One region of the Enterobacter sp. JH25 genome, then DNA from elsewhere that is predicted to be linked to it. Evidence: predicted binding sites of a transcription regulator. Region 1 holds the regulator's gene; the other holds the start of a gene.
The links. Region 1 encodes PurR, which represses purine synthesis genes. Its sites were predicted from a motif close to CANGCAAACGTTTGCNTG; they were not measured.
Positions count from the first base shown of each region.

Region 2: purH (bifunctional phosphoribosylaminoimidazolecarboxamide formyltransferase/IMP cyclohydrolase) is a predicted target of PurR. The motif match lies at 8,056-8,073, and genes of this name have one in related genera.

Region 1 covers NZ_CP091319.1:1,887,347-1,903,088, forward strand. Annotated here, with positions in the region: gene L2Y28_RS09000 (sensor histidine kinase) at 1-1,276, shown strand, start outside; gene L2Y28_RS09005 (response regulator transcription factor) at 1,269-1,880, shown strand; gene L2Y28_RS09010 (heme-binding protein) at 1,970-2,449, shown strand; gene L2Y28_RS09015 (hypothetical protein) at 2,488-2,628, opposite strand; gene L2Y28_RS09020 (MBL fold metallo-hydrolase) at 2,754-3,536, shown strand; gene L2Y28_RS09025 (carbonic anhydrase) at 3,609-4,244, shown strand; gene L2Y28_RS09030 (FAD-NAD(P)-binding protein) at 4,273-5,868, opposite strand; tRNA gene L2Y28_RS09035 (tRNA-Val) at 5,991-6,067, opposite strand; tRNA gene L2Y28_RS09040 (tRNA-Val) at 6,072-6,148, opposite strand; gene mdtK (MdtK family multidrug efflux MATE transporter) at 6,302-7,675, opposite strand; gene L2Y28_RS09050 (riboflavin synthase) at 7,901-8,542, shown strand; gene cfa (cyclopropane fatty acyl phospholipid synthase) at 8,573-9,721, opposite strand; gene punC (purine nucleoside transporter PunC) at 10,020-11,219, opposite strand; gene punR (DNA-binding transcriptional activator PunR) at 11,332-12,243, shown strand; gene purR (HTH-type transcriptional repressor PurR) at 12,259-13,284, opposite strand; gene L2Y28_RS09075 (YnhF family membrane protein) at 13,582-13,671, shown strand; gene L2Y28_RS09080 (MFS transporter) at 13,832-14,998, shown strand; gene sodB (superoxide dismutase [Fe]) at 15,036-15,617, opposite strand; gene L2Y28_RS09090 (C40 family peptidase) at 15,740-15,742, opposite strand, start outside.
Region 2 covers NZ_CP091319.1:259,538-275,279, reverse strand. Annotated here, with positions in the region: gene aceB (malate synthase A) at 1-1,223, opposite strand, end outside; gene metA (homoserine O-succinyltransferase) at 1,494-2,423, opposite strand; rRNA gene rrf (5S ribosomal RNA) at 2,642-2,757, opposite strand; rRNA gene L2Y28_RS01330 (23S ribosomal RNA) at 2,827-5,732, opposite strand; tRNA gene L2Y28_RS01325 (tRNA-Glu) at 5,916-5,991, opposite strand; rRNA gene L2Y28_RS01320 (16S ribosomal RNA) at 6,076-7,617, opposite strand; gene purH (bifunctional phosphoribosylaminoimidazolecarboxamide formyltransferase/IMP cyclohydrolase) at 8,181-9,770, shown strand; gene purD (phosphoribosylamine--glycine ligase) at 9,786-11,078, shown strand; gene L2Y28_RS01305 (DUF1481 domain-containing protein) at 11,128-11,820, opposite strand; gene hupA (nucleoid-associated protein HU-alpha) at 11,832-12,104, opposite strand; gene L2Y28_RS01295 (YjaG family protein) at 12,291-12,881, opposite strand; gene nfi (deoxyribonuclease V) at 12,923-13,594, opposite strand; gene hemE (uroporphyrinogen decarboxylase) at 13,604-14,668, opposite strand; gene nudC (NAD(+) diphosphatase) at 14,707-15,480, opposite strand; gene L2Y28_RS01275 (Rsd/AlgQ family anti-sigma factor) at 15,576-15,742, shown strand, end outside.

The sequences.
Region 1 (15,742 bases):
CTGCCTGATAAGCGGTATGCTGCTTTATGCGGAACAGATACGTCGCCAGTACTGGGAGCGCGATCGCGAGTTTACGGCACGCTATTCGGCGATCGGCGCGGTGCTGACGCAAAACGAATCGGTGCTTCCGCTTCTGAGCGGCGATGAAGATATTACCGCGTTACGCAAAAAGTTTCCTTCTGTCCTGGCCCTGGAAAAAACCGCGGGGCGTGCGCTGGACGCCCCGCGTGTGGAGCCGTTTCGCGGGGTGCAGTACTGGTTATATAATCCCTGGCGGCAGATACGCGTGCTGGTCGACCTAAGCGCGCTGATTCCCGCGCGCCATAGCTTTGCGCAGCTGCATCTTAACGTCACGAACGGCGATGGTCCGCCATCCTCCGGCGCTTTCTGGCGCTGGCAGCGCGCTTTCCCGCAGCATACCCAGCCCTTCGTTCTTACAGCCGAGGCAGAGCCTGACTGGTTCAGCGTTTCCCTGCTGCCTTACCTGCTGCTCTTTCTGACGTGGGGGGGAGCGATTGCGGGCGTGGGAAGCGTGCTCTGGCAGCGCAAACAGCGGCAGCAGGCCGAGCAGCGCGCCCGCTATTATCAGCATGCCAGGCTTAACACGCTGGGGGAGATCACCGCGGGCATTGTCCATGAAATTAACCAGCCGCTTACCGCCGTGCAAACCTGGATCCAGGGGGCGCAGCGACAGCTCGAGGCTAATCCGCAGGCCGTGCCGCAGGCGCTTGCGGCCGCGCTGCTGCAAACGCAACGCATCAGCGCCCTGCTGACGCGCTTTCGCGAGCATGTGGTACAGGAGAAGGTGACTCTGCGCGAAACCGATCTGGTGCAGTGCTGGCAGCAGGTTGAGAGCCTGCTGGAGCACGAGCGCAAATCGAACCGTATCGCGGTCATCCACGCGTTTGCAGCGGACGCCACGACCGTGCTGGCAGACAGGCTCTGGCTGGAGCAGATACTGCACAACCTGCTCAGCAATGCGATTCAGGCTCAGCAGGAGAGCACGCACGGCTGGGTGCGAATCGACAGCCAGAAAAACGAGAAGGGCATTCTGGTCACGCTTACTGACGGCGGGCCGGGATTTAGCCCGGAGGCCCTGCAAAACGCTTTTATGCCCTTCTTTAGCGGACGCCCCGGCGGAACGGGGCTGGGGATGACGTTAACCGAAACGCTAATAACCCGCATGACCGGCTCGATTGCCCTGGGCAACGCCCCGCAGGGTGGGGCGCAGATCCGGTTGCAGCTCGCAGAAGGTAAGGAGACAAAGCATGGATAAGGTGGTCTGGCTCATTGATGACGATGAGTCCATCAGGGAATCATTGACGTTTTTACTCTCCGGAATGGGCTGGCAGGTTAAGGCATTCGAGAGCGTCGATGCCTTTACGCTGGCGCACGGCGGCGAAACGGCGCTTGTCGGCTGTCTGCTTCTGGATATGCGCATGCCGGGCAAGAGCGGGCTTGCCTGGCTGGAAGAGGGTGAATGGCCCTGGCCGCTGCTGCCAGTCGTTATCATGACCGGGCACGGAACGGTCGACGCCTGCCGTCGCGCGTTTCGCAACGGCGTGTTTGAGTTCTTCACCAAACCCCTGGATGCCGACAGGCTTATCGAAACGGTTGGCATGGCTTTCGAAGAGAGCCTGCGGCGATCTGCCGCCTGGCAGGATATCTCGCGGATTAAAGCGCGATTCGAACAGCTAACCGCGCGGGAGCACGAGGTGTTGACCGTGCTGATGGAAGGATGCAGCAATAAAGAGGCGGCTGCGCGTCTTAACCTCTCCCCGAGGACCGTGGAAGCGCACCGCGCGGCGGCGTTTGCCAAGCTTGGCGTCAGCAGCCTGGTTCAGGCGAGCCGGGATTATGACAAATTGCAATCCGTATAACTACCAGGTGGAGTGCGTAATCAACCGAATTACGTGTAAACGCGCGCTTCAGTAATCTCGGGTTGTCTCCCAACACTCGAGGAAGTGCAATGAAAAAAGTATTGATGGTGGCGGCACTGGTTGCAGGTAGCGTAAGCCTGGCTGCACGGGCGGATGCGCTGAATCAGAAAAGCCTCTCTCTGGCACAGGCTAACGCGCTGGCAACGTCTGCTGTTAAGGCCTGTATGGCAAAGAACTATCAGGTTACGGTGACCGTGGTTGACCGCGCAGGGGTTGTTAAGGCGGTGCAGCGCACGGATAACGCTGGTCCACATACGGTAAAAGCCAGCGAAATGAAGGCATATACCGCGCTGAGTACGAAAAACGCGTCAGGCAAGGTAATGGAAGCTGCACAGACTAACGCGGGCGCGCAGAATATGCGTGATGTTCCCGGCTTCCTGCTGCTGGCGGGTGGTTTACCGGTAAAAGAGGGCGATGAGGTGATTGGGGCGATTGGCATCGGCGGTGCGCCGGGCGGTCATCTTGATGAAGCCTGTGCCCAGGCGGCCATTAACGGGGCCGGACAGTAATTCATAAAAAAAGCACCGGCATGGCCGGTGCTCTGTATTCAGATCTTGCAGGCATCGCCGCAGTCGTCATCGGCGACAATCGCCTGGGCTTTTTTATCCGCATCGTCGAGACGTTCCGCGTTGCGCTCTTCTGCTTCATCCAGCCCGTTAAAGACTAAGTTATCGAGATCAATTTCCATGTGCCACCTGCGTTATTCAGTTTTTGATACTGGCACAGTATAAGTCAAAAAAAGCGGGCCAGGCACCCCTCAGCACATATGGATAATCCCTGCCATACTCAGTGCTTTATTGCTGAGGAAAGCCGATGATTACACTCTGTAAAACCTGCGGTACCGCTTACGATGAACAGCCCAAAAACTGCCCGATTTGCGACGATGAGCGCCAGTATGTCCCGGTCACGGGCCAGGCATGGACGGACTTCGACAGCCTTACGACCACGCACACCAACAAATGGCAACAGCTGGAGCCGCAGCTGTTCAGCATCAAAACCGTTCCCGCTTTTGCCATCAACCAGCGGGCGCTTCTGCTGAGTACGCCGCAGGGCAATGTTCTGTGGGACTGCATCGCCAACCTCGATCCGGCGACCAGAGCGTTAGTTGACGCGCTCGGGGGCATCAGCGCGATCGCGATTTCGCACCCACATTACTACACCACCATGCAGGAGTGGGCCGCCGCGTTTAACGCGCCGATCTACCTGCACGCCAGCGATCGGCAGTGGGTGATGCGTGACAGTCCGGCGATACGCTTCTGGGAGGAGGACGCCCTGGAGATTTTGCCGTCGGTGACGCTGCTGCGTCTGGGCGGGCATTTTGCAGGCGGCACGGTGCTGCACTGGCAGTCAGGCGACGGCGTGCTGCTGGCCGGTGATATTTTGCAGGTTACGCCTGGTAAGGACGCCGTGTCGTTTATGTGGAGTTATCCGAATATGCTGCCGCTGCCTGCCCGCACCGTTGAATCGGTGATCGGTCGACTGACCGGGAAAACGTACCAGCGACTGTACGGGGCCTTTGAAGGGCAAAACATCCCGGCGAACGCAGATGAGATTGTGCAGCGGTCGGGCCAGAAATATATTGCTTGTCTCCGCTAAGGCACGGTGGTTAAATTTTACGAGTGTGATCGCGATCATACCTAAACTAAAACAGATAAAAGAGAAATGGCTATGCAACATATCATTGAAGGTTTTCTCAGCTTTCAAAAAGAGATTTTCCCGCAACGTAAAGAGCTTTTTCGTAGTTTAGCGTCCAGTCAGAATCCCAAAGCGCTGTTTATCTCCTGCTCCGACAGCCGTCTGGTTCCGGAACTGGTCACGCAGCAGGAGCCAGGACAGCTCTTTGTCATTCGAAACGCGGGCAACATTGTGCCACCGTTCGGGCCGGAGCCTGGCGGTGTCTCTGCAACCATCGAATACGCGGTAGTGGCCCTCGGCGTGACCGATATTGTTATTTGCGGCCACTCCAACTGCGGCGCGATGAAGGCGATTGCTGACAACGCCGATCTGGAGCCGATGCCAGCCGTTTCCCACTGGCTGCGCTATTCTGATGCGGCAAAAGCGGTGGTTGAGAAGAAAACCTGGGATCAGCCAATCGATAAAGTGAATGCGATGGTGCAGGAGAACGTCTTTGCTCAGCTGAGCAACATCAAGACCCATCCGTCGGTGGCGGTAGGCCTGCGCAACAACGCCATTCGCCTGCACGGCTGGGTGTATGATATTGAAAGCGGCAAAATCCTTGCCCTGGACAAGAACACTAAATCGTTCGTGTCGTTGTCGGAAAACCCGGAAGTCTTCTTCGAGTAATCCGACACCGCAGGGCAGGGAAGCCCTGTTAAAACTCCGTGTAAGGTAACTTCCGTCGCACGCCAGATGCAGGATTCCCCGCCGCTTTCGCCATCGCTTTACCAATTTCAGCGCACTCAGACAAACCCTGAACAAACGGATGATCGTGCATCAGCCAGGGGATCGCCCCAAAAGCGATACGTCCGCGCAGAGACGCAGGTGACAGCAACGTGTAGTCTTCCCCCACGTCCGGTATTTCATCCCCCGTTTCCTCAAGCTGTTTGCTCAGCGTCGGGAAGGGAATATCCTTATTTCTGAGCGGTTTCTGCCCGCGGGCATCGATAAAGACGTCGAAGCGATAACGCTTTTCTTTCGTGGTGATGACGGTCTGATCGCTGCCGATATCCAGGGCGTAATCATCACCGAGTGCGACTACGCTAATGATCCCTGCCTCGCGCAGTGCCAGTAACCGGCGGATAGACTGCGGTGGAATGGCGGCATAGTTATCAATAAACACACGCTCCAGCCCGGATTTAAACCGTTCTCTGTCACGTTCATTGAGTGAAGGGACAATGGCCTGAACTACTTCATGCAGACGAAGCACGGTATAGCGCCAGGCAACGGTGCGTTTCTCGCACTTATTGCGCTCCACTTCTTTCAGATTCGCTTCGGCCCAGGTGAAAGGACCATGCTTTTTACGATCCTCAAACCAGACATCACGAAGCGTGTCAGCATTCAGCGTGCCGATCGCTATCGCCTGGCACCAGCGCGGATCGGCCAGCTCAAGCTCTTTCACCATCAGCGCAAAGATGCGGTCAAGCAGCCCGTCAGGGCCTTTGGCAATTTCGCTTTCTGCCACAGACTCCGTTAACACCGACAGCGGTTCATAAGGGATAGGGCAGTAAAAGTCGGCCTCCGGAAGAACGCCCGAGCGGGACATCAGCGTGATGTTTAGCCCCTCACTACCTTTATTGACAACGAACTGCTCCCCGCTAAACCGACCATGCTGCATTACTACCGCCATAGCAGCGTCCAGTCCGCTGAGGGAGGTACCCATAATCCCCACCTCACAGGCTCGGATATCCGCGTCCATCAGCCCCGACCATGGGCTTGGGAAATAGTCGCGGGTGGATTCATCTTCATCAGGCCAGACGTGACCGGTGGCGACCACTGCAAGATCAAACCGCCTTGAGAAAGGGGCATCGTTCACTGACAGGGCCACGCCGTCTGCATCAGCCTTAATATCAGTGACTTCTGCGTTGGGATGAACCTCGATATGAAACCCAGCCTTTTTCGCCTCGGCAACGACGGCGAGAAAGCGGTCGTGGAAATATTCACCCAGCAGAATACGCGGCAGAAACTGCCGTTCATTCAGTCTGTCTTTGTCGACGTTATAGCGGGCAAGATGGGCTTCACTCTGCTGTTTGAGCCAGTCGAGGTAGGTGATAAAAATGGGCGGGATTTCGATACTGGCGATATTCGCCAGCATTAGCCGGGAGTTATCCTCGTCGCTGTAGGGCATCCCTACGCCGGGTTGGTCTGCTTTTTCGAACACGGTGATCGACAGCGGTGCTGCGTTGTTAAGAAGTGAGTAAAAGGTGTAAATCCCTGTTGGGCCTGAGCCGATAATGGCGATTTTTTTCATCGAAAGCGTTCCTGCGTTTCTGAACCATAGAATAAGCGTAGCAGGAGAAAGGTTAAGTCATTCAATGAAGGGAAAAATTAAGACGTTCAGAAGAGGATTTTTGCACCATTTCAGGACTGAAATGGTGCGTCCGAGTGGACTCGAACCACCGACCCCCACCATGTCAAGGTGGTGCTCTAACCAACTGAGCTACGGACGCAGAATGGTGCGTTCAATTGGACTCGAACCAACGACCCCCACCATGTCAAGGTGGTGCTCTAACCAACTGAGCTATGAACGCATTGTGTTGTCGGTGACAACGGGGACGAATATTAGCGGCACAGCACCAAGGTGGCAAGAGGGAAAATGCATTTTTCTCTCTGATTTCACGCGATTGCTTCATTACCGCGCAAAGTGAAGAGAAAGTAGCCGCCAGCCGGCGGCTACTGTGTCATTAACGCGCAGCGCGTTGCAAAATGACCGCAGACGACTGACGTTGCAGGAAGCGCATGCGCAGCATCATCATAATGGCTGCAGACGTTAAGCCGATGATAAAGCCCATCCAGAATCCGGCTGGCCCCATGCGATCCACCACCAGATCCGTGAGCGCCAGAATATACCCACTCGGCAGGCCCAGAACCCAGTAAGCGATAAAGGTGATAAAGAAGATGGAACGCGTATCTTTATACCCACGCAGCACGCCGCTGCCAATTACCTGGATGGAGTCAGAGATCTGGTAAATGGCCGCAAGCAGCATCAAATGCGAGGCCAGGGTCACTACTTCCGGGTTGTCGTTATAGAGCAGGGCAATTTGCTCACGCAACAGCACGGTAAAGAGCGCGGTACAGACTGCCATGCAGACGCCGACGCCCAGCCCGGTGCGGGCTGCCGTTTGCGCATCCAGCGTCGAGCCTTGCCCCAGACGGAAGCCCACGCGAATCGTCACCGCAGCAGCCAGGGACATCGGCAGGACGAACATCAAAGAGCTGAAGTTCAGGGCGATCTGGTGGCCTGCCACGTCAATAATCCCTAACGGCGAGACCAGCAGGGCGACAACGGCAAACAGCGTCACTTCAAAGAACAGCGCCAGCGCAATGGGCAGACCAAGTTGGGTAAGGCGGCTCATCATCGACCAGTCAGGCGTGCTAAAGGCGGTGTCGTTACGAATGTCGCGCATGGATCGCGCATGTTTAACGTAGGTGAGCATACAGCCGAACATCACCCAGTACACCGCAGCCGTCGCCACGCCACAACCCACGCCGCCGAGTTCCGGCATGCCAAAATGACCGTAGATGAAGATGTAGTTCACGGGAATGTTCACCAGCAAGCCGATAAAGCCCATCACCATGCCCGGCTTGGTTTTTGCCAGCCCTTCACACTGGTTACGAGCCACCTGGAAGAAGAGATAACCGGGCGCGCCCCAGAGCAGGGCGCGCAGATAACCGACTGCTTTATCTGCCAGCGCCGGGTCGATATTATGCATGGCGCGAATAATATACCCGGCGTTCCACAGGACGATCATAATCAGGACGGAGACACCCCCGGCCAGCCAGAAGCCCTGGCGCACCTGATGGGCTACGCGGTCGCGTCGACCGGAGCCGTTAAGCTGCGCGATAACGGGCGTCAGCGCCAGCAGCAGGCCGTGACCAAACAGAATGGCCGGGAGCCAGATTGAGGTTCCGATCGCCACGGCGGCCATATCGGTGGCGCTGTAACCACCGGCCATTACCGTATCCACAAATCCCATTGCGGTTTGGGCTACCTGCGCGACGATCACCGGTATGGCCAGTGCCAATAACTGACGCGCTTCGATCATATACTTCTGCACGTGAACACCTTTGTATTGTAGTTATTTGAGAGACTAAAAAGGCCGCCGTTACTGGCAGCAAGAAGAAAAAACAGAGGGATGCCAGCTATTGTAGCGGGGTTTAACTAATTATCTAGTGAAAAAATCGCCAGAAATTGCGCATCACTGGCAACCTGTTTTTTCAACTGTTATTGTGGTGGGATTATACGGTGTCATCGCCGTTCGGAATGAACAGGAGCTGTAAGCATGTTTACTGGTATTGTGCAGGGCACTGCCAAAGTGGTGTCCATTGATGAAAAACCGAATTTCCGCACTCACGTAGTTGAGCTGCCTGAATATATGCTCGACGGCATTGAAACCGGGGCGTCGATAGCGCATAACGGCTGCTGCCTGACGGTGACCGAAATTAACGGTAACCAGATAAGCTTTGATTTAATGAAAGAGACGCTGCGCATCACTAACCTGGGTGAGCTGGTGGTGGGGGATACCGTCAACGTTGAACGTGCGGCGAAATTCAGCGATGAGATTGGCGGGCATCTGATGTCGGGCCATATTATGACCACCGCAGAAGTGGCGAAAATCGTGACCTCGGAAAATAACCGTCAAATCTGGTTTAAGGTGCAGGATCCGTCATTAATGAAATACATCCTTTATAAAGGATTTATTGGCATCGATGGGATTAGTCTGACCGTCGGTGAAGTGACGCCAACGCGTTTTTGCGTGCATTTAATTCCTGAAACGCTGCAACGTACTACGCTTGGCGCAAAAAAACTGGGGCAGCGCGTAAATATCGAAATTGATCCGCAGACCCAGGCGGTCGTGGATACCGTTGAGCGCGTGCTGGCGGCGAAAGAGGCGGCGATAATAAAGGCCGTGGAAGAAGAATAAAAAATAACCCCGGGTAACCGGGGTTATTTTTCAGCGGGCCACGCGCAGGCCGTGCTCAATCCCACGACTAAACACCACCTGCCACAGCTGTATATCCCGCGCGCGGAACGCACCCGCGCAGGCATTCAGATAATAGCTAAACATCCGTTTGAATCGTTCCGAATAGTTGTCGGCGATTTCAGGCCATGCAGCCTGGAAACGTTCATGCCAGGCCATCAGCGTGGTGTCGTAATCTGCGCCGAAGTTATGCCAGTCTTCCACAATAAAATGCGGTTCGCTGGCGTTCGCAATCTGGCGAACAGAGGGTAAACAACCATTCGGGAAGATATATTTGTTGATCCAGGGATCCACATTGTTATCGGTGCGTTTAGAGCCGATGGTGTGTAGCAGGAAAATTCCGTCAGGCTTCAGGTTATGGTCGGCGACGTCGAAATAAGTCTTGTAGTTCTTTGGCCCCACGTGCTCGAACATACCCACGGAAACAATCCGATCGAACTGCTCATTCAGGTCGCGGTAATCCTGAAGCCGAATATCGACATCCAGACCCAGACACCGTTCCTGTGCCATCTTCTGCTGTTCAGCTGAAATCGTGACGCCGACTACGCTGACACCGTAATGTTTCGCCATAAACCAGGCAAGGCCGCCCCAACCACAGCCGATGTCCAGCACGCGCATGCCGGGCTGCAACTGCAACTTATCGCAAATCAGCTGTAGCTTATCCTGCTGCGCCTCTTCCAGGGTTGTCGCTTTTTTCCAGTATCCGCAGGAATACTGCATTAACGGGTCGAGCATACGGCTGAAAAGATCGTTGCCCAGGTCATAATGCTCTTTACCGACGATCCACGCGCGCTTTTTACTTTGCAGATTGAACAGGCGGGCGGAAGCGATACGTAACGTATCTTTGAAATGACGAGGGAGCTGATTTTCAAGACCGGCGCGTAAAACGCTGGAGAAGAACATATCCAGCCGCTCACACTCCCACCAGCCGTCCATATAGCTTTCACCCAGCCCTAACGATCCCTCCTGTAACACGCGTTTGAAAAAATCGGGATGTTTAATCTGGGGGTCGGAGGGGGATGAGCCATTAATCGTAATGCCCGCACGTCCCAACAGTTCACTGACGATCCGGGACCAGTTATCGTCCGGAACGCTGACTTCTTCTATACACGATGAACTCATAGCTTCTCCATCACCTTGCTGTGATCAGAACCTTAAAACAGCGTAGACGCTTTTTTGGTTTGTGAGAAATCTCACGGTAAATGCCCGCGAGGCTAATATCCGACGTAGAACAGAGGAAGGGAGATAACCCTTGCCGAAATGCCTTCCATGGTAAAACGGGAGCGCTCCGGCTCCCGTTAACACTTAATATTTATCGTATTTAATCGAACCAAATTCAGTATAGGCCGCAAAATTTGGTGATTCAACAGAAAATTGTTAGCAACCTAATCACTGGTTTTTAACATAGTTTCCCGCGTAATCAGGCGTGCGACGTTTCTGTCTGCGCGTTTTCACTCTGCTCGCGATGGGCGGAGGACTGCATGCGATAACCCAATCCTGCCAGCACAACGGTGACCAGCATCACGCTGGTGGTGGTGAGCAGCGGGGTTGCAATCAATGCAGAGACCACGAGACTTGCCAGGAAGCACAGGCCAAGTTGCAGGGTATTTTGCAGCGCGGCAGCGCGGCCTGTCGCCTGCGGGAATGGACGCAGCGCCTGGGCTACAACAATAGGGTAAATGGCCCCGTTAGCGATCGCCATGACGCAGAACGGAATCAAAATTTCTACAAGCCCGGCGCCGGGAATAAAGCCGACAGCCCAGGTCGCAATCACGCTTAGCGCATACAGCACCAGCAGCCAGGGCAGCATCTGCTGGCCTTCCCATTTTTGCAGCGCGGCGCGACAGCCATAGCCACCCACCAGGAAGGCGATGGTCTGTGGTACATAGCTCAGGCCGATAGCCGCCGGGCTGTAGCCCATGTCATGCAAAATGAACGGCGAACCGGTCAGCCAGGCAAAGAAGCTGGCAGAGCAGGCAGCATAAATCAGCACGTTACCGCGATAGGCTTTCGACCGCAGTAAAGAGGTAAAGGTGATGGGCTTCGCGTCCGGATGCGTCTCTTTTTTATGCGCAGGTTTAAGCCCGAACGCGGGCAGCATCAGGACCAGCGTGATCGCAAAGAGCGTGGCGAAAATGGCCTGCCAGTCGAAATGCGCCAGGATCCAGCTGCCCAGCAGCGGAGCGAGCGCCGGAGACAGGCCGACCAGCGGCATGATGGTGGCGAAAATGCGGTTAGTGCGTGAGGCGGGGTAGTAATCGGTCACCAGCGCCTGCCAGGTGACCGCTGCGGCACAGACGCCGACCGCCTGAATGAAGCGCAACACCAGTAACCAGGCGGCATCGCGGACCCACAGCATGCCCAGACAGCCTACGGCAAAAATCGCCAGTCCCAGCAACAGAACGGGCTTACGGCCAAAACGATCAGAGAGCGGTCCCCAGAGTAGTTGCGCAAAAGCAAAACCTGCAAGGAATAAACTCAAACTGGCGCTGATGGCGGCGGCAGGAGTTTGCAAATCTTCCTGCATCGCGGCGAAGGCGGGCAGATACATGTCGGTCGCCAAAAAGCCCAGCACGCTTAAGCCGCCGAGCCAGACTAAAAATCCTTTACTGGGTTGCACTTTTTTTCTCCTGAGGAGGCAGGTGTACGTTGGCGCAGAGTGTAGGGAGTGCAAAGCGGCTTGTGAAACGCTAATATTTGGTGGGTGCATTCAAAAAATTTGCAGGCTAAAGATGTGGTCAGATTATTCCCTTGAAGTGGTTGATGCCGTGGCGCGTAACGGCAGCTTTACCGGTGCCGCCCAGGAGTTGCACCGCGTTCCCTCGGCTATCAGCTATACGGTGCGCCAGCTGGAAGCGTGGCTGGCAGTCCCGCTGTTCGAGCGGCGTCATCGCGACGTGGAGCTCACGCCTGCCGGCGCGTGGTTTTTGAAGGAAGGTCGGTCTGTTATCAAAAAAATGCAGATCACCCGTGAGCAGTGCCAGCAGATCGCCAACGGCTGGCGCGGGCATCTCGCTATCGCGGTGGATAACATCGTTAAGCCGGAGCGGACCCGGCAGATGATCGTCGATTTCTATCGTCATTTTTCCGACGTCGAACTGCGTGTGTCGCAGGAAGTGTTCAACGGCGTATGGGATGCGCTGGCGGACGGCAGGGCGGAGATGGCGATTGGTGCAACCCAGGCGATCCCGGTTGGCGGGCGCTACGCGTTTCGCGACATGGGCATGCTGAGCTGGACCTGCGTGGTCGCGCGCGATCACCCGCTGGCGGCGCTGGACGGGCCGCTGAGTGATGACACCTTACGCAACTGGCCCTCGCTGGTGCTGGAAGATACCTCCCGCTCGCTGCCCAAGCGCATTACCTGGCTGCTGGATAATCAGCGCCGCGTGGTTGCGCCGGACTGGGAGTCGTCAGCCACCTGTCTGAGCGCGGGGCTGTGCGTTGGCATGGTGCCGGTGCATTTTGCGCGCCCGCGCATCGACGCGGGAGAGTGGGTGGCTCTGACGCTGGAAAACCCTTTCCCGGATGCTGCATGCTGTCTGACGTGGCAGCAAAACGACGTCTCGCCCGCCATGGCCTGGCTGCTGGATTATCTGGGAGACAGCGAAACGCTGAACCGGGAGTGGTTGCGGGGACCAGCGTAGCTGGCCCCGTAGAGATTAACGTCGGTAGTCGCGGAACGGACCGTCGGCAACGGAACGGCGTTCAATCAGGCGCGGGTGGACTTCAATGGACTGGGACTGTTCTCGCTTGTTGACGATCCTGTCCATCAGCATATTGAAGGCCGTTTCACCCAGCGAATCTTTCGGCTGGTGAATGGTGGTCAGCGCCGGGGTAAAGAAACGGGCGTTGCGCACGTTGTCATAGCCGATCACCGAGATGTCCTGCGGAACGCGCAGGCCGAGTTCATCCGCCGCGCAGAGCGCGCCCATTGCCATGATATCGCCGCCGCAGAACACAGCGGTAGGGCGATGCGGCTGGGAGACGATCTGCTGCATGGCGCGATAGCCCGACTCCGGCTCGAAATCGCCCTGGACAATCCAGTTTTCTGGCACGGTAATCAGCGCCTCTTCCATCGCTTTCATGAAACCGGCCAGACGGCCAGCACCGGTGTTACGCTCCAGCGGGCCCGGGATCACGCCAATTTCACGATGCCCGCGTTCTACCAGATAACGCCCGGCCATGTAGCCGCCTTCAAAGGCGTTATCAATAACAGAGTCGGTGAAGTCTGCGCGCGCCTCGCCCCAGTCCATCACTACCATCGGAATGTGGCGATACTCTTCCAGCATGGAAAGCACCGACTCAGGGTATTCAGAACACATGACCAGCAGGCCGTCGACGCGCTTTTGCGCCATCATCGACAGGTAAGCGCGCTGTTTTTCAATGTTGTTCCACGCGTTGCCCAGAATCAGGGTATAGCCTTTCTGAAAGCAGTTTTTTTCAACGGCTTCGATGATTTCAGCAAAGTAAGCCGCTTCACTGCTGGTGGCCAGCAGGCCAATCGATTTGGTGTGATTAACCTTCAGGCTACGGGCGACCGCACTTGGCGAGTAGTGCAGTTCTTTGATTGCCGCCCAAACGGCATTACGCGTCTCTTCTGCGACGAAACGCGTTTTGTTAATAACATGTGATACGGTTGTAGTGGAAACGTTTGCGCGTTTTGCTACGTCTTTAATTGTTGCCATTAAATGTCACTCCAGACCATATCCTAAGCTCCTGAAAAAATTGAAGGTAAACGTTTGCCTTCTCTCACCCTTATTACGCAAACATGAGTTGCGACACGCCGGGAAAACGACACAGGACGTCAGGAGGGGGTCAGTGGCCGGTACGCTAATAAATTTAGCGTGGAATTTTGTCCTATCTTGATGAAAAGGGGAAGAGGTAAAGTGGATATCCGTTTAAATCCTGGAAGATTTTTGACCTGAACTGTGTAAAAATGAGCAAGCTCACTTTTCGTAGGGTGAATAAAAGGAGAAAAATTGATGAGTACCGATCTGAAGTTTTCGCTGTTTACCACCATTGTTGTTCTTGCCCTGATTGTTGCGGGTGGTTTAACCGCTGCGCTGCACTGATTTAGGTGGAGGGAGAGTCTTCTCCCTCCCTTGCCGCTATTGTTACCTCTCCGGCAAAAATCTTTTGCCAAAATGTTAACTTCTCATTTTTTGTGATTGATGTCATGCTTTTGCCTTCTTAGTCTGTGCCGGGTAACGGCACGGTATCCGGAGTCTTTTCATGAAAATCAATTTTCCCCTGCTGGCCCTGGCGATTGGCGCCTTTGGGATTGGCACCACTGAATTCTCCCCGATGGGGTTATTGCCTGTTATCGCCCGGGGTGTGGACGTCTCTATCCCTGCGGCCGGTATGTTGATTAGCGCCTATGCGATCGGCGTGATGGTGGGCGCACCGCTGATGACGCTGCTGCTTTCGCACCGCGCGCGACGCAATGCGCTGATTTTCCTGATGGCAATTTTTACTCTCGGAAATGTGCTTTCCGCGATTTCGCCGGATTACACCACGCTGATGCTTTCCCGTATTCTGACCAGCCTGAACCACGGCGCTTTCTTCGGGCTGGGCTCGGTTGTTGCCGCAAGCGTAGTGCCAAAACATAAGCAGGCCAGCGCGGTAGCCACTATGTTTATGGGCCTCACCATCGCTAATATCGGCGGCGTTCCCGCTGCCACCTGGCTCGGAGAAGCCATCGGCTGGCGTATGTCTTTCCTCGCAACCGCCGGACTGGGCGTGGTCGCGATGGTCGCGCTGTTCTTCTCGCTGCCGAAAGGAAGTGCGGGAGAACGTCCGGAAGTACGTAAAGAGCTGGCGGTGCTGATGCGTCCTCAGGTGTTGTCCGCGCTGCTCACCACGGTGCTGGGGGCAGGGGCGATGTTTACGCTCTACACCTATATCTCCCCGGTGCTGCACGACATTACCCACGCAACGCCACTCTTTGTTACCGCGATGCTGGTGCTAATTGGTGTCGGGTTCTCGATTGGCAACTATCTCGGCGGGAAATTTGCCGACCGCTCCGTCAGCGGGACGCTGAAAGGTTTTTTAACTCTGCTCATTGTCATCATGGTGGCGATCCCGTGGCTGGCACGTAACGAAGTGGGTGCCGCGATTGCCATGGTGGTGTGGGGCGCCGCAACCTTTGCCGTGGTGCCGCCGTTGCAGATGCGCGTGATGCGTGTTGCGCATGAGGCGCCGGGGCTCTCATCATCCGTGAATATCGGTGCGTTTAACCTGGGAAATGCGCTGGGAGCCGCAGCGGGTGGGGCGGTGATTTCGGGTGGTTTGGGTTACAGCTTTGTGCCGGTGATGGGGGCGATCATTGCCGCACTCGGCTTGCTGCTGGTGTTGATGTCCGGGCGTAAACAGCCAGAAGCGGTGTGTACGGCGGAATAAATAAAAACGCAGAAGGGTTGCCCCTTCTGCGTGTCCCTTATGCGGCGAAGTTCTTCGCAACAAATTCCCAGTTAACCAGTGCCCAGAAATGTTCCAGGTAGTTCGGGCGCGCATTACGGTAATCAATGTAATAGGCGTGTTCCCATACGTCCACGGTCATCAGCGGCGTTGCGCTGGTGGTCAGAGGGGTACCCGCATTAGAAGTGGAAACGATAGCCAGTTTGCCATCAGCCTCTTTTACCAGCCAGGTCCAGCCGGAGCCAAAGTTTTTAACGGCTGCGTCAGTAAATTTCGCTTTGAAATCCGCGAAACTGCCGAACGCGGCGTTAATCGCTGCGGCCAGCTCACCGGTAGGTTCTCCGCCTGCATTTGGAGCCAGGCAGTGCCAGTAGAAGGTGTGGTTCCACACCTGAGCGGCGTTGTTGAATACGCCACCGTCTGAACTGCGCACAATCTCTTCCAGCGTTTTGCCTTCAAAATCGGTGCCCTTGATCAGGTTATTCAGGTTGGTGACATAGGTCTGGTGATGCTTGCCGTAATGGTACTCCAGGGTTTCCGCAGAAATGTGCGGAGCCAGGGCGTCTTTTGCATACGGTAGTGCAGGTAATTCGAACGACATTGCTACTCTCCTTATAGTTTTATACGTTGCCAATAACCCTACAGACAACAAGGACAGAATAGCAAATTGAAAGGGTATGCAAAAGAGGAACTTACCCCGCCACGGAGGCGGCAGGGCAGGGTCTA
Region 2 (15,742 bases), 1.6 Mb from region 1:
GGCGCAAGCAACTGTTCTTCTGCGATTGGCGCATCGTCTTCACGGGTGACAAACAGCTGGTTTTTGTTGTCGCCGAGTACGCGGTTGAAGACCTCCATCGCCGTGTCGGCCAGACCGGGGTGGGCAATCCACGTCCCGTCGTGGCCGTTACGGGCTTCCAGCTCTTTATCGGCTTTCACCTTGTTGAGCACCTGATTGTTACGCTCTGCGTCTTTGCTCGGGATAAACGCCGCCATGCCGCCCATCGCAAAGGCGCCGCGTTTGTGGCAGGTCTTAATCAGCAGGCGCGAGTAGGCGCTGAGGAACGGTTTATCCATGGTCACAACCTGACGATCCGGCAATACCCGGTCGGCATGGTTTTTCAGGGTTTTGATGTAGCTGAAGATGTAATCCCAGCGGCCGCAGTTCAGGCCCACAATATGGTCACGCAGCGCATGGAGGATCTCATGCATCTGGAATACGGCTGGCAGGGTTTCAATCAGCAGCGTAGCCTTAATGGTGCCGCGCGGCAGGCTGAAACGGTCTTCTGCGTAGCTGAAGACTTCACTCCACCACGCCGCTTCCTGCCAGGACTGGGTTTTCGGCAGATAGAAATAGGGGCCGCTGCCTTTCGCCAGCAGGTTCTTATGGTTGTGGAAGAAGTACAGCGCAAAGTCGAACAGGCTGCCCGGAATGGCTTCTCCGCGCCAGGTGACGTGTTTTTCAGGCAAATGCAGACCGCGTACGCGGCAGATCAGCACCGCCGGATTCGGTTTGAGCTGGTAAATTTTACCGGCTTCGTTGGTATAGCTGATGGTGCCGTTGACGGCGTCGCGCAGGTTGATTTGCCCGTCGATAACTTTCTGCCAGTCCGGCGCGAGGGAATCTTCGAAGTCCGCCATAAATACTTTGACGTTGGCATTCATGGCGTTAATCACCATTTTGCGCTCTACCGGGCCGGTGATCTCTACGCGACGATCCTGTAAATCTTCAGGGATTCCGCTAATTTTCCATTCACCATGACGAATGGAAGCGGTTTCCGAAATAAACCCTGGCAACTTGCCGTTATCGATCTCCTGCTGTTGATGAATGCGTGCCGCCAGCAGTTTATTACGCTGTGGCGTAAAGCGAGTCACCAGTTCAGTCAGAAACTCTACCGCTTCTGCCGTCAAAACTTGCTGTTCTTGCTCGCCATTCGGCTGGGTAAAGGTCAGTCCATCGACCGTTGTTGCCTGTTGAGTCATCGTTCTGCTCCTCATCAAAGATCCAAAATCACGCCCCCGATGCGAGCGAAAGATCGTTGTTTAGTTTTCGCTCAGCAGAATTAAGACTATCTATAATTTTTCCAAAATCAAAAACAATTTCCATTTTAATTCATATCCAATCACAACTGTATGATTAATATGGGATTAAAGTTTTTCACGATGTTGAGTTGGTTTTCGGAAATAAAAAAGGCACCCTAAGGTGCCTGATCTGAATAGCTGAAACGCTTTAGGATCGTTTAATGCAGACGATTACTCCAGCGTCGGATTCATGTGGCGCAGATCGTACGGCGTAATCTGGTAGACGTAATAGTTGAGCCAGTTAGTGAACAGCAGATTTCCGTGACTACGCCAGGTTGCCCGAGGCGTGTTTTGCGGATCGTTTTTCGGGAAATAATTGTACGGGACATCCGGATTCAGACCCGCTTCAACGTCACGAAAATACTCTGACGCGAGGGTATGCGGATCGTACTCAGGATGGCCGGTAACGAACGCGATGCGTTTGTCTTTACTGGCGAACAGGTAGGCATCGCCGTCTTCCGTTTCGGCCAGGATTTCCAGGTCGGTATAATCGCGGATCAGCTGTGCCGGAAAATCGGCGTAGCGAGAATGCGGAGCCAGGAAAGTGTCATCGAAACCACGCGTCAGCAGCGCATGCGGGTGAAGAATGTGGTGTTCGTATACGCCAGAAAGTTTGTCGCTGCGGGTTTGCTTGGGAATGCCATAGAGGATATTCAGCGCGGCCTGTACCGCCCAACAGACAAATAAGGTGGACGTGACGTGATCTTTTGCCCACTCCAGCACCTGCCTGATTTGTGGCCAGTAGGCAACGTCATTAAATTCCACCAGACCCAGCGGTGCGCCGGTGACGATCAGTCCATCGAAATTCTCATCGCGAATATCTTCAAAATTACAGTAGAAGTTATTCAGATGCTCAGCAGGCGTGTTGCGTGACTCACGGGCGTCAATGCGCAGCAGCTGGATATCAACCTGAAGCGGAGAGTTGGAGAGCAAACGCAGGAACTGGTTCTCCGTTTCGATCTTTTTTGGCATCAGATTGAGAATAAGCACCTTCAGCGGGCGAATTTCCTGACCTGTCGCACGCGAAGCCGTCATGACGAAGACATTCTCTTCACGCAAGAAATTGACGGCTGGTAGCTCGTCCTGCACCCGAATCGGCATAACCTTAAATCCTCACAGCATACGTATAAACGTTTAGACATCCAGACAGCTAACGATACCCAGAAACGGGCTTAATGTCGAGTCTGCAAGCGAAAGGTGAGAAAGTTTCAAGGAGGGAAAGCATGTAGGGCGGGTAAGGTGGGGCCACCACCCGACTTTTCAGAACGCACAAAGCAAAAAACCCCGCACCTTCCGGTACGGGGTTCTTTCTGTTTGATGCCTGGCAGTTCCCTACTCTCACATGGGGAGACCCCACACTACCATCGGCGCTACGGCGTTTCACTTCTGAGTTCGGCATGGGGTCAGGTGGGACCACCGCGCTAAAGCCGCCAGGCAAATTCTGTTAATCTGTATCAGGCTGAAAATCGTGTCTGTCTCTTCGCCGAAACAGCTTCGGCGTTGTAAGGTTAAGCCTCACGGTTCATTAGTATCGGTTAGCTCAACGCATCGCTGCGCTTACACACCCGACCTATCAACGTCGTCGTCTTCAACGTTCCTTCAGGAGACTTAAAGTCTCAGGGAGAACTCATCTCGGGGCAAGTTTCGTGCTTAGATGCTTTCAGCACTTATCTCTTCCGCATTTAGCTACCGGGCAGTGCCATTGGCATGACAACCCGAACACCAGTGATGCGTCCACTCCGGTCCTCTCGTACTAGGAGCAGCCCCCCTCAATTCTCCAGCGCCCACGGCAGATAGGGACCGAACTGTCTCACGACGTTCTAAACCCAGCTCGCGTACCACTTTAAATGGCGAACAGCCATACCCTTGGGACCTACTTCAGCCCCAGGATGTGATGAGCCGACATCGAGGTGCCAAACACCGCCGTCGATATGAACTCTTGGGCGGTATCAGCCTGTTATCCCCGGAGTACCTTTTATCCGTTGAGCGATGGCCCTTCCATTCAGAACCACCGGATCACTATGACCTGCTTTCGCACCTGCTCGCGCCGTCACGCTCGCAGTCAAGCTGGCTTATGCCATTGCACTAACCTCCTGATGTCCGACCAGGATTAGCCAACCTTCGTGCTCCTCCGTTACTCTTTGGGAGGAGACCGCCCCAGTCAAACTACCCACCAGACACTGTCCGCAACCCGGATTACGGGTCTACGTTAGAACACCAGCCATTAAAGGGTGGTATTTCAAGGTTGGCTCCACGCAGACTGGCGTCCACGCTTCAAAGCCTCCCACCTATCCTACACATCAAGGACCAGTGTTCAGTGTCAAGCTATAGTAAAGGTTCACGGGGTCTTTCCGTCTTGCCGCGGGTACACTGCATCTTCACAGCGAGTTCAATTTCACTGAGTCTCGGGTGGAGACAGCCTGGCCATCATTACGCCATTCGTGCAGGTCGGAACTTACCCGACAAGGAATTTCGCTACCTTAGGACCGTTATAGTTACGGCCGCCGTTTACCGGGGCTTCGATCAAGAGCTTCGCGTTGCCGCTAACCCCATCAATTAACCTTCCGGCACCGGGCAGGCGTCACACCGTATACGTCCACTTTCGTGTTTGCACAGTGCTGTGTTTTTAATAAACAGTTGCAGCCAGCTGGTATCTTCGACTGATTTCAGCTCCGTCCGCAGGGACTTCACCTACATATCAGCGTGCCTTCTCCCGAAGTTACGGCACCATTTTGCCTAGTTCCTTCACCCGAGTTCTCTCAAGCGCCTTGGTATTCTCTACCTGACCACCTGTGTCGGTTTGGGGTACGATTTCGTGTTACCTGATGCTTAGAGGCTTTTCCTGGAAGCAGGGCATTTATCACTTCAGCACCGTAGTGCCTCGTCATCACACCTCAGCGTTAATAAGGTACCGGATTTACCTGGAACCTCCGCCTACATGCTTAAACCGGGACAACCGTCGCCCGGCTGACATAGCCTTCTCCGTCCCCCCTTCGCAGTAACACCAAGTACAGGAATATTAACCTGTTTCCCATCGACTACGCCTTTCGGCCTCGCCTTAGGGGTCGACTCACCCTGCCCCGATTAACGTTGGACAGGAACCCTTGGTCTTCCGGCGAGCGGGCTTTTCACCCGCTTTATCGTTACTTATGTCAGCATTCGCACTTCTGATACCTCCAGCATGCCTCACAGCACACCTTCAACGGCTTACAGAACGCTCCCCTACCCAACAACGCCTAAGCGTCGCTGCCGCAGCTTCGGTGCATGGTTTAGCCCCGTTACATCTTCCGCGCAGGCCGACTCGACCAGTGAGCTATTACGCTTTCTTTAAATGATGGCTGCTTCTAAGCCAACATCCTGGCTGTCTGTGCCTTCCCACATCGTTTCCCACTTAACCATGACTTTGGGACCTTAGCTGGCGGTCTGGGTTGTTTCCCTCTTCACGACGGACGTTAGCACCCGCCGTGTGTCTCCCGTGATAACATTCTTCGGTATTCGTAGTTTGCATCGGGTTGGTAAGCCGGGATGGCCCCCTAGCCGAAACAGTGCTCTACCCCCGAAGATGAGTTCACGAGGCGCTACCTAAATAGCTTTCGGGGAGAACCAGCTATCTCCCGGTTTGATTGGCCTTTCACCCCCAGCCACAGGTCATCCGCTAATTTTTCAACATTAGTCGGTTCGGTCCTCCAGTTAGTGTTACCCAACCTTCAACCTGCCCATGGCTAGATCACCGGGTTTCGGGTCTATACCCTGCAACTTAACGCCCAGTTAAGACTCGGTTTCCCTTCGGCTCCCCTATACGGTTAACCTTGCTACAGAATATAAGTCGCTGACCCATTATACAAAAGGTACGCAGTCACCCCATAAAGAGGCTCCCACTGCTTGTACGTACACGGTTTCAGGTTCTTTTTCACTCCCCTCGCCGGGGTTCTTTTCGCCTTTCCCTCACGGTACTGGTTCACTATCGGTCAGTCAGGAGTATTTAGCCTTGGAGGATGGTCCCCCCATATTCAGACAGGATACCACGTGTCCCGCCCTACTCTTCGAGTTCACAGCAAGTGTGCTTTCGTGTACGGGACTATCACCCTGTACCGTCGGACTTTCCAGACCGTTCCACTAACACACAAGCTGATTCAGACTCCGGGCTGCTCCCCGTTCGCTCGCCGCTACTGGGGGAATCTCGGTTGATTTCTTTTCCTCGGGGTACTTAGATGTTTCAGTTCCCCCGGTTCGCCTCGTTAACCTATGTATTCAGTTAACGATAGTGCAACGGATTGCACTGGGTTTCCCCATTCGGACATCGCCGGGTCAAAGGTTCATATCACCTCGCCGGCGCTTTTCGCAGATTAGCACGTCCTTCATCGCCTCTGACTGCCAGGGCATCCACCGTGTACGCTTAGTCGCTTAACCTCACAACCCGAAGATGTTTCACTTCCGATTGCGAAAATTTGAGAGACTCGAACACACCATTAAAGATGTGTCGTTTCAATTTTCAGCTTGATCCAGATTTTTAAAGAGCAAATATCTCAAACATGACTCGCAAGTCAGTTTTGAGATATGACGGCAGGTGACTTTCACTCACGAACCAGCAAGTGGCGTCCCCTAGGGGATTCGAACCCCTGTTACCGCCGTGAAAGGGCGGTGTCCTGGGCCTCTAGACGAAGGGGACGTACAGTCTCAATCGCAAGACGCCTTGCTATTTACTTTTCATCAGACAATCTGTGTGAGCACTGCAAAGGCAGGTTCTTTAAGGTAAGGAGGTGATCCAACCGCAGGTTCCCCTACGGTTACCTTGTTACGACTTCACCCCAGTCATGAATCACAAAGTGGTAAGCGCCCTCCCGAAGGTTAAGCTACCTACTTCTTTTGCAACCCACTCCCATGGTGTGACGGGCGGTGTGTACAAGGCCCGGGAACGTATTCACCGTGGCATTCTGATCCACGATTACTAGCGATTCCGACTTCATGGAGTCGAGTTGCAGACTCCAATCCGGACTACGACGCACTTTATGAGGTCCGCTTGCTCTCGCGAGGTCGCTTCTCTTTGTATGCGCCATTGTAGCACGTGTGTAGCCCTACTCGTAAGGGCCATGATGACTTGACGTCATCCCCACCTTCCTCCAGTTTATCACTGGCAGTCTCCTTTGAGTTCCCGGCCTAACCGCTGGCAACAAAGGATAAGGGTTGCGCTCGTTGCGGGACTTAACCCAACATTTCACAACACGAGCTGACGACAGCCATGCAGCACCTGTCTCAGAGTTCCCGAAGGCACCAAAGCATCTCTGCTAAGTTCTCTGGATGTCAAGAGTAGGTAAGGTTCTTCGCGTTGCATCGAATTAAACCACATGCTCCACCGCTTGTGCGGGCCCCCGTCAATTCATTTGAGTTTTAACCTTGCGGCCGTACTCCCCAGGCGGTCGACTTAACGCGTTAGCTCCGGAAGCCACGCCTCAAGGGCACAACCTCCAAGTCGACATCGTTTACGGCGTGGACTACCAGGGTATCTAATCCTGTTTGCTCCCCACGCTTTCGCACCTGAGCGTCAGTCTTTGTCCAGGGGGCCGCCTTCGCCACCGGTATTCCTCCAGATCTCTACGCATTTCACCGCTACACCTGGAATTCTACCCCCCTCTACAAGACTCTAGCCTGCCAGTTTCGAATGCAGTTCCCAGGTTGAGCCCGGGGATTTCACATCCGACTTGACAGACCGCCTGCGTGCGCTTTACGCCCAGTAATTCCGATTAACGCTTGCACCCTCCGTATTACCGCGGCTGCTGGCACGGAGTTAGCCGGTGCTTCTTCTGCGGGTAACGTCAATCGACAGGGTTATTAACCCTGTCGCCTTCCTCCCCGCTGAAAGTACTTTACAACCCGAAGGCCTTCTTCATACACGCGGCATGGCTGCATCAGGCTTGCGCCCATTGTGCAATATTCCCCACTGCTGCCTCCCGTAGGAGTCTGGACCGTGTCTCAGTTCCAGTGTGGCTGGTCATCCTCTCAGACCAGCTAGGGATCGTCGCCTAGGTGAGCCGTTACCCCACCTACTAGCTAATCCCATCTGGGCACATCCGATGGCAAGAGGCCCGAAGGTCCCCCTCTTTGGTCTTGCGACGTTATGCGGTATTAGCTACCGTTTCCAGTAGTTATCCCCCTCCATCAGGCAGTTTCCCAGACATTACTCACCCGTCCGCCACTCGTCAGCAAAGCAGCAAGCTGCTTCCTGTTACCGTTCGACTTGCATGTGTTAGGCCTGCCGCCAGCGTTCAATCTGAGCCATGATCAAACTCTTCAATTTAAAAGTTTGATGCTCAATGAATTAAACTTCGTAATGAATTACGTGTTCACTCGTTGAGACTTGGTATTCATTTAGTGTCCGAAGACATTAAGAATCCATGTCACTTTGAGTGCCCACACAGATTGTCTGATAAATTGTTAAAGAGCAGTTGCGACGCGCTTCAGCGCTCTGTCGCGAGGTGGCGTATATTACGCTTTCCTCTTTCAGAGTCAACCCGTTATTTCAGGATTTTTTCTCTTCAACCGACCGGGTTGTCTGTGAAGTGATTCACATCCGCCGTGTCGATGGAGGCGCATTATAGGGAGTTCTCCGCAGGCCGCAACCGCTAAATGACAGAAAAATGACTGACTGCTGCATTCCCCAGCAAAACCCCGCCTTATACCCTTTTACGCACAGAGTTATCCACAGCGCTTCGAAAAAGTGAAAATATGCGAGCGTTGCGCAAACGTTTTCGTTAAAATGCTCGCGCTTAACAAGGAGGCCTCGTCAGGTGTGTTAGATGAGTTTTTCGCTGGAAAATTCATCTAACGCTCTCTGTAATCGTGAAATCCAGGGGATTTACCATGCAACAACGTCGTCCAGTCCGCCGCGCTCTGCTCAGTGTTTCTGATAAAGCCGGTATCATCGAATTCGCTCAGGCACTTTCCGCACGCGGTGTGGAGCTGCTTTCTACAGGCGGTACCGCTCGCCTGTTAGCAGAGAAAGGTCTGCCGGTAACCGAAGTGTCCGACTACACCGGTTTCCCGGAAATGATGGATGGACGCGTCAAAACCCTGCACCCGAAAGTGCACGGCGGCATTCTGGGTCGTCGCGGTCAGGACGACGGCATTATGGAGCAGCACAATATTGCCCCCATCGACATGGTTGTCGTTAACCTCTATCCCTTCGCCCAGACCGTCGCCCGCGAAGGCTGTTCTCTGGAAGATGCCGTAGAGAACATTGATATTGGCGGCCCCACCATGGTGCGCTCCGCAGCCAAGAACCATAAAGATGTGGCCATCGTGGTGAAGAGCAGCGACTACAGCGCCATTATTAATGAGATGGACGCCAACGAAGGGTCCCTGACGCTTGATACGCGTTTCGACCTCGCCATCAAAGCCTTCGAACACACCGCCGCGTACGACAGCATGATCGCCAACTACTTCGGTAGCCTGGTTCCTGCCTACCACGGTGAAAGCAAAGATCCATCTGGTCGCTTCCCGCGCACCCTGAACCTGAACTTCATTAAGAAGCAGGATATGCGCTACGGCGAGAACAGCCACCAGCAGGCAGCCTTCTATATAGAAGAAGAGGTGAAAGAAGCCTCTGTTGCGACTGCTCAGCAGGTACAGGGCAAAGCCCTCTCTTATAACAACATTGCTGATACCGACGCCGCGCTGGAATGCGTGAAAGAGTTCAGCGAGCCGGCCTGCGTTATCGTCAAGCACGCCAACCCATGCGGCGTCGCAGTAAGCACCTCCATTATGGATGCCTACGATCGCGCCTACAAAACCGACCCGACCTCCGCGTTCGGCGGCATTATCGCCTTCAACCGCGAGCTGGATGCGGAAACCGCGCAGGCCATCATCTCCCGTCAGTTTGTCGAAGTGATCATCGCGCCATCCGCATCCGAAGAAGCGCTGAAAATCACCGCGGCGAAACAGAACGTGCGCGTGCTGGTTTGCGGTCAGTGGGCGGAACGCGTGCCGGGCCTGGACTTCAAGCGCGTGAACGGCGGTCTGCTGGTTCAGGATCGCGATTTGGGTATGGTGACAGAAGCCGACCTGCGCGTGGTGACCAAACGTCAGCCGACCGAACAGGAGCTGCGCGACGCGCTGTTCTGCTGGAAAGTGGCGAAGTTCGTGAAGTCTAACGCCATTGTTTACGCCAAAGAGAACATGACCATCGGGATAGGCGCAGGCCAGATGAGCCGCGTTTACTCTGCGAAAATCGCGGGTATTAAAGCAGGTGACGAAGGTCTGGAAGTCAAAGGTTCCGCCATGGCCTCTGACGCCTTCTTCCCGTTCCGCGACGGTATCGATGCGGCCGCTGCTGTGGGCATCACCTGTGTGATCCAGCCTGGCGGTTCAATCCGTGATGACGAAGTGATTGCCGCTGCCGACGAACACGGCATCGCAATGATCTTTACCGACATGCGCCACTTCCGCCATTAATTTCCGGAGCAGAAAATGAAAGTATTAGTGATTGGTAATGGCGGGCGCGAGCACGCTTTGGCGTGGAAAGCAGCGCAGTCTCCGCAGGTTGAAACCGTCTTTGTGGCACCGGGTAACGCCGGTACCGCACTGGAGCCCGCGCTACAGAACGTCGCCATCGGCGTAACCGATATCCCGGCGCTGCTGAGCTTTGCCCGGAACGAGAATATCGATCTGACGATTGTGGGCCCGGAAGCGCCGCTGGTGATCGGCGTTGTAGATGCCTTCCGCGCCGCGGGCCTGAAAATTTTCGGCCCAACGGAAGGTGCCGCACAGCTGGAAGGTTCAAAAGCCTTCACCAAAGATTTCCTCGCGCGTCATAACATCCCGACGGCGGAATATCAGAACTTCACCGAGGTAGAGCCTGCTCTGGCTTACCTGCGTGAAAAAGGCGCGCCGATTGTGATTAAAGCCGACGGTCTGGCTGCCGGGAAAGGCGTTATCGTGGCGATGACCCTTGAAGAAGCGGAAGCCGCTGTGCAGGATATGCTGGCGGGTAACGCCTTTGGCGATGCGGGCCACCGCATCGTGATTGAAGAGTTCCTCGACGGCGAAGAAGCGAGCTTTATCGTGATGGTTGACGGCGAGCACGTCCTGCCGATGGCCACCAGCCAGGATCACAAGCGCGTAGGCAATGCCGACACGGGTCCAAACACCGGCGGGATGGGTGCTTACTCCCCTGCTCCAGTGGTCACTGACGAAGTACACCAGCGCACCATGGACCGCATCATCTGGCCAACCGTAAAAGGGATGGCGGCGGAAGGCAATACCTACACCGGTTTCCTCTACGCAGGCCTGATGATCGACAAGCAGGGTAACCCGAAGGTGATTGAATTCAACTGCCGCTTCGGCGATCCGGAAACTCAGCCGATCATGCTGCGCATGAAGTCCGATCTGGTTGATCTGTGTCTGGCGGCGTGCGAAGGCAAGCTGAATGAGAAAACTTCCGAGTGGGACGAGCGTGCCTCTTTAGGTGTGGTGATTGCTGCGGGTGGCTATCCGGGTAGCTACAATACCGGGGATGAGATCCACGGCCTGCCGCTGGAAGAGATTGACGGTGCGAAGGTGTTCCACGCCGGTACAAAGCTCTCTGACGATGACCGCGTGCTCACTAATGGTGGACGCGTGCTGTGTGCGACCGCGCTGGGTCATACCGTGGCAGAGGCGCAGAAGCGCGCCTATGCGTTGATGGCGGATATTCACTGGAACGGCAGCTTCAGCCGCCAGGATATCGGCTATCGTGCCATTGCGCGGGAGCAGGGAGAGTAATTTCACACCCTCACCCTAACCCTCTCCCTCAAGGGAGAGGGGACTTAAATCAAAAACTCTTTTCTGTCGGCTGCCAGGTGCAGAAATCTTCGTTCGCCACCAGCAACAGCTGAGAGCCTTCCGGCGCTTCCAGCCATGCCACACTCACCTCCACAGATGAATGCCGCTGACGACGCTGAATGTGTTCGGTTGCCCAGGATTCAAGCTCAGGCTTCACTGTCTGCCCTTCGCAGGTGGTCACCGTGCCGTCGGCATGCCAGCGCCCCTGGCGCAGCACCACGCGGCCCTGACGCAGCGCATCGCTGGTCTGGCGAAGTTGTTCAGCACGGTAGCGGTAGAGGGCGACCTGATCGCTGGAAAGCTGCTGTTTCAGTCCACTGACCTCATGCTGCATAAAGCTCAGCTCGCCGTGGTCGTCAAAACGCACCTTCACGTGTTCGGGAGTCTTACTGTAGATATTCAGTTCAATGAGCGACAGCGCATCGCCCTGCCAGCGGTATTCTGCGGTCGAGGTATTGCCGTTATGCCACGGACTGAACGCGGTAAGCATATGCACTTCATCGCTGGAATCTTTGCGCCAGATCCTGACCGCACCCTGGTTGTCAGCGTAGCCGCTGGCGGTAAACGGGGGGAGTGAGGAATCATGACTACAGGCAGACAGCAACAGTACGCCTGCCAGCGCGAGCGGTCCACGCCAGAATGACAAAAGGGGCGTTGCCGCCCCTTCGTTAAAACTGTTCACTGCCACGCGTCTTACTTAACTGCGTCTTTCAGTGCTTTACCAGAAACAAATGCCGGCACGTTAGCTGCGGCGATTTTGATTTCTTTACCGGTCTGCGGGTTGCGGCCAGTACGCTCAGCGCGGTGGTTCACTTTGAAGGTACCGAAACCAACCAGTTGTACAGCATCGCCTTCTTTCAGAGACTCAGTAATAGCAGCCAGGGTAGATTCCAGAGCAGCTTTAGCCTGCACTTTAGACAGATCAGCCTTGTCCGCAATTACATCAATCAGTTGAGTCTTGTTCATAAGTTATCCTTTCAATGTGTTTATCGCTTGCTAAGCATCGAGTGCGACGAAAATGCCAAAAAAGCACTCTCCTGCATACACGCACCGATAGCCACTTTTTTTCGCCCCCCAAATGTAGACCAGACGGGGGGCGAAAGGGAAGAGTCGAGGAGTGACAAAACAGGCGTTAAATCACGTTTTGTTGTCTCATTGGTTAAAAATTATACCAATATTGCTCTCGCCGGCCTCGCGCAGGTCCGCGCGAAGCCCTTTGATCAGCTCAATATCACGTTCTTCACACTCCGCCAGCAGACGGAAAATTTCCCACTGAATATCCCATTCCTGTTCAACCGCCGGGTTAGCACGCAGCTCTTCGTCGGTCATTTCACGGCCTTCCTGGGTCATTTCCAGCATCGCGACGGTGGTGATGGATGCCTTACTGACTTCAATGGCGTGCTCCAGGGTTTCACCGCTCAGACGGGAGTGGATCAGCTCGCTCAACGCCACACAGGCATCGATAGCCGGGTAGACGCCATACAGGTCGTAATCGTCCGCCGCAGGAATTGCCTCTTCCAGCTTTTCAAGCTGAGAGTCGAAGTTTACCTTTGCGTCTTTGACCGTCAGCGTCTCCCAGATCAAATCCAGGATACGTCGATAAATCTGGCCTTCGCCAAACTCCGTTTGCTTACAGAACGCGGCATAGTTGGGGTACATGCGCTCGCACAGGCAAGCCATAAACGTCACGTGCTGCCAGCTTTCCAGCTTCTCAAGGCGCAGATGAATCGGGTTTTGTAACATGATGATGTCTCGAATCGAAAATTAGCCGCAGTTTACCTGAATCACGGCTGAATTTCCTGCCAACGAATGAATGCCGGACGTGAAGAGGCAACGGCGTCAGCCCAGCGGGTAGGCTCAGGTAAGCGGTAGCCCTTCATACAGCGTTGCACCCACGCCAGGGCGCTGTCCATGCTGACCCGATGCCCGGTTGCGATAAACAGCGGATTGCAGCGCGCTTTACTGCGCCAGACCCACGCCAGCTGCTCGCCTTTATGGATAAGCGGCGCCAGCGCGCCCGGTTCGGCAGAGAGCGGCTCAAACGCGCCGCACAGGCGTTTTTTCGCCACGCCGATGGTCGGCACGTCTACCAGCAGACCAAAGTGGCTGGCAACGCCCAGGCGACGCGGATGGGAGATGCCGTGCCCATCCACAAACAGCAGATCGGGTTTTTGCGAGAGTTGCTCCCACGCGGCCAGCAGCGCGGGATATTCGCGGAAGGAGAGAAAGCCGGGGATATAGGGCATGGTGGTGGCGATACGCGCCACCTTGTACTCCACCAGCTCCAGCGACGGGTATTTCAGCACCACCATCGCCGCTCGCGTTACTTCACCGCCTTGCTCAAACCCGACATCCGCCCCGCCAATGTATCGCGGAGGGTCCGTATCCAGACGATCCTCGCGGATCACCGATGAAGCCAGTTCGATTTGCTGAGCGCGTAGCGACGCGAGATCCATAACCACTCCTTACTTGTGATACTGGGCAGAAAGCCGATGCACCGCCTCCACAAATACGCCAGCGTGTTCTGGCGGTACATCCTGATGAATACCGTGACCGAGGTTGAAGACGTGGCCTTCGCCCTGGCCGAAACCAGACAGTATAGTCGACACTTCTTCTTCGATACGGGCAGGCTGCGCATAGAGCATGGAAGGGTCCATGTTGCCCTGGAGCGCCACTTTATCCCCCACGCGACGACGCGCATCGGCAATATCAGTGGTCCAGTCGAGGCCCAGCGCATCACAGCCGGTGGCCGCCATCGCTTCAAGCCACTGACCGCCGCCTTTCGTAAACAGCGTTACCGGCACGCGACGGCCTTCGTTTTCACGCAGCAGACCATCGACAATTTTGTGCATGTAGTACAGGGAGAACTGCTGATAATCACGCCCGGTCAGCACGCCGCCCCAGGTGTCGAAAATCATCACCGACTGCGCGCCCGCTTTAATCTGCGCGTTGAGATAGAGCGTGACGCTCTTCGCCAGCTTGTCGAGCAGGGCATGCAGGGCCTGCGGCTCTGCGTACATCATCTTTTTGATGACGGTAAAGGCTTTGCTGCTGCCACCTTCCACCATGTAGGTTGCCAGCGTCCACGGACTACCGGAGAAGCCAATCAGCGGCACGTCGCCTTTGAGCTCGCGGCGGATGGTGCGCACGGCGTTCATCACATAGCCCAGCTCGCCTTCCGGATCGGGGATCGGCAGCTTATCAACGTCGGCTTTGTTTTTGATCGGTGAGGTAAAACGCGGCCCCTCGCCGGTTTCGAAATAGAGCCCAAGGCCCATCGCGTCCGGAATGGTAAGAATGTCCGAAAAAAGAATGGCGGCATCGAGCGGGAAGCGGCGCAGCGGCTGGAGCGTCACCTCACAGGCCAGCTCGGCGTTTTTGCACAGCGACATAAAATCGCCCGCCTGCGCACGCGTGGCTTTGTACTCAGGCAGATAGCGTCCCGCCTGGCGCATCATCCACACCGGGGTGACATCAACGGGCTGGCGCAGCAGCGCACGCAGATAACGATCGTTCTTCAGTTCGGTCATTTTGCAGTTCCTTATTGCGTCAGTCCGTCAGTGTAACACTACTCATACTCGGCCCGACACATTGCCACGGTATCTTCTATCAGGCGACGCGCCACCGTTCCCGGCGGGGGCAGCAGCGGTAAATCGTCGTAGCGATACCAGTTCGCCTCCAGCAGCTCTTTCTGATCGATAACAATCTCGCCGCTGTCGTATTCCGCCATAAACGCGGTCATCAGGGACATCGGGAACGGCCACGGCTGCGACGTCACATAGCGCAGGTTTTTCACCTTAATGCCGCTCTCCTCCATCACCTCGCGCGCCACCGCCTGTTCCAGCGTTTCGCCGACTTCCACGAACCCGGCGAGGACGGTGTGAATGCCGTTGCGATGGCGGGTATGCTGCGCCAGCAGGATGGAATCATCACGGCGGATGGCGACAATGATGCACGGTGCGATTTGCGGGTAGTAACGTTCACGGCAGTGGCCGCAGAGCAGCGCCCATTCGGTTTTGCTCGGGTGCATGGTGTGGCCGCAGTAACCGCAGTATTTGTGCGAGCGGTAAAACTCCGCCAGCTGTACGCCGCGCCCCGCCAGCTGGAACAGGCCGACGTCCAGATCCAGCACCTGACGTACGGATCCCATATCCTGACGGCGCGCCTGTTGGATCAACCACACGGGATCGCCCTGCCACTCGCCGATCTTCAGCGCGGACTGGCCCACCAGATCGAACGTTTCCGCGGCACCGTAGGGCAACTCTCCTGAGGGTAGCCATAATTTTTGTTCGTGGCTGACGATCCACCAACCCAGATCTGATTTTTCAATAATACGATCCATATCTATTGCACTACCTTCGCTTCACTGACATGTTGTTAGCATTGTGGTTACATTTTGGATAAGCAGATCCCATTTTAAACCTTATGGAGTCGACCATGTTAAACCAGCTGGAAAGCCTGACTGAGCGCGTTGGAGGAAGTAACACCCTGGTGGATCGCTGGCTACATGTGCGCAAGCATCTCCTTGTGGCGTATTACAATCTGGTTGGTCTTAAGCCTGGCAAAGAATCCTTTATGCGACTCAATGAAAAAGCGCTGGACGA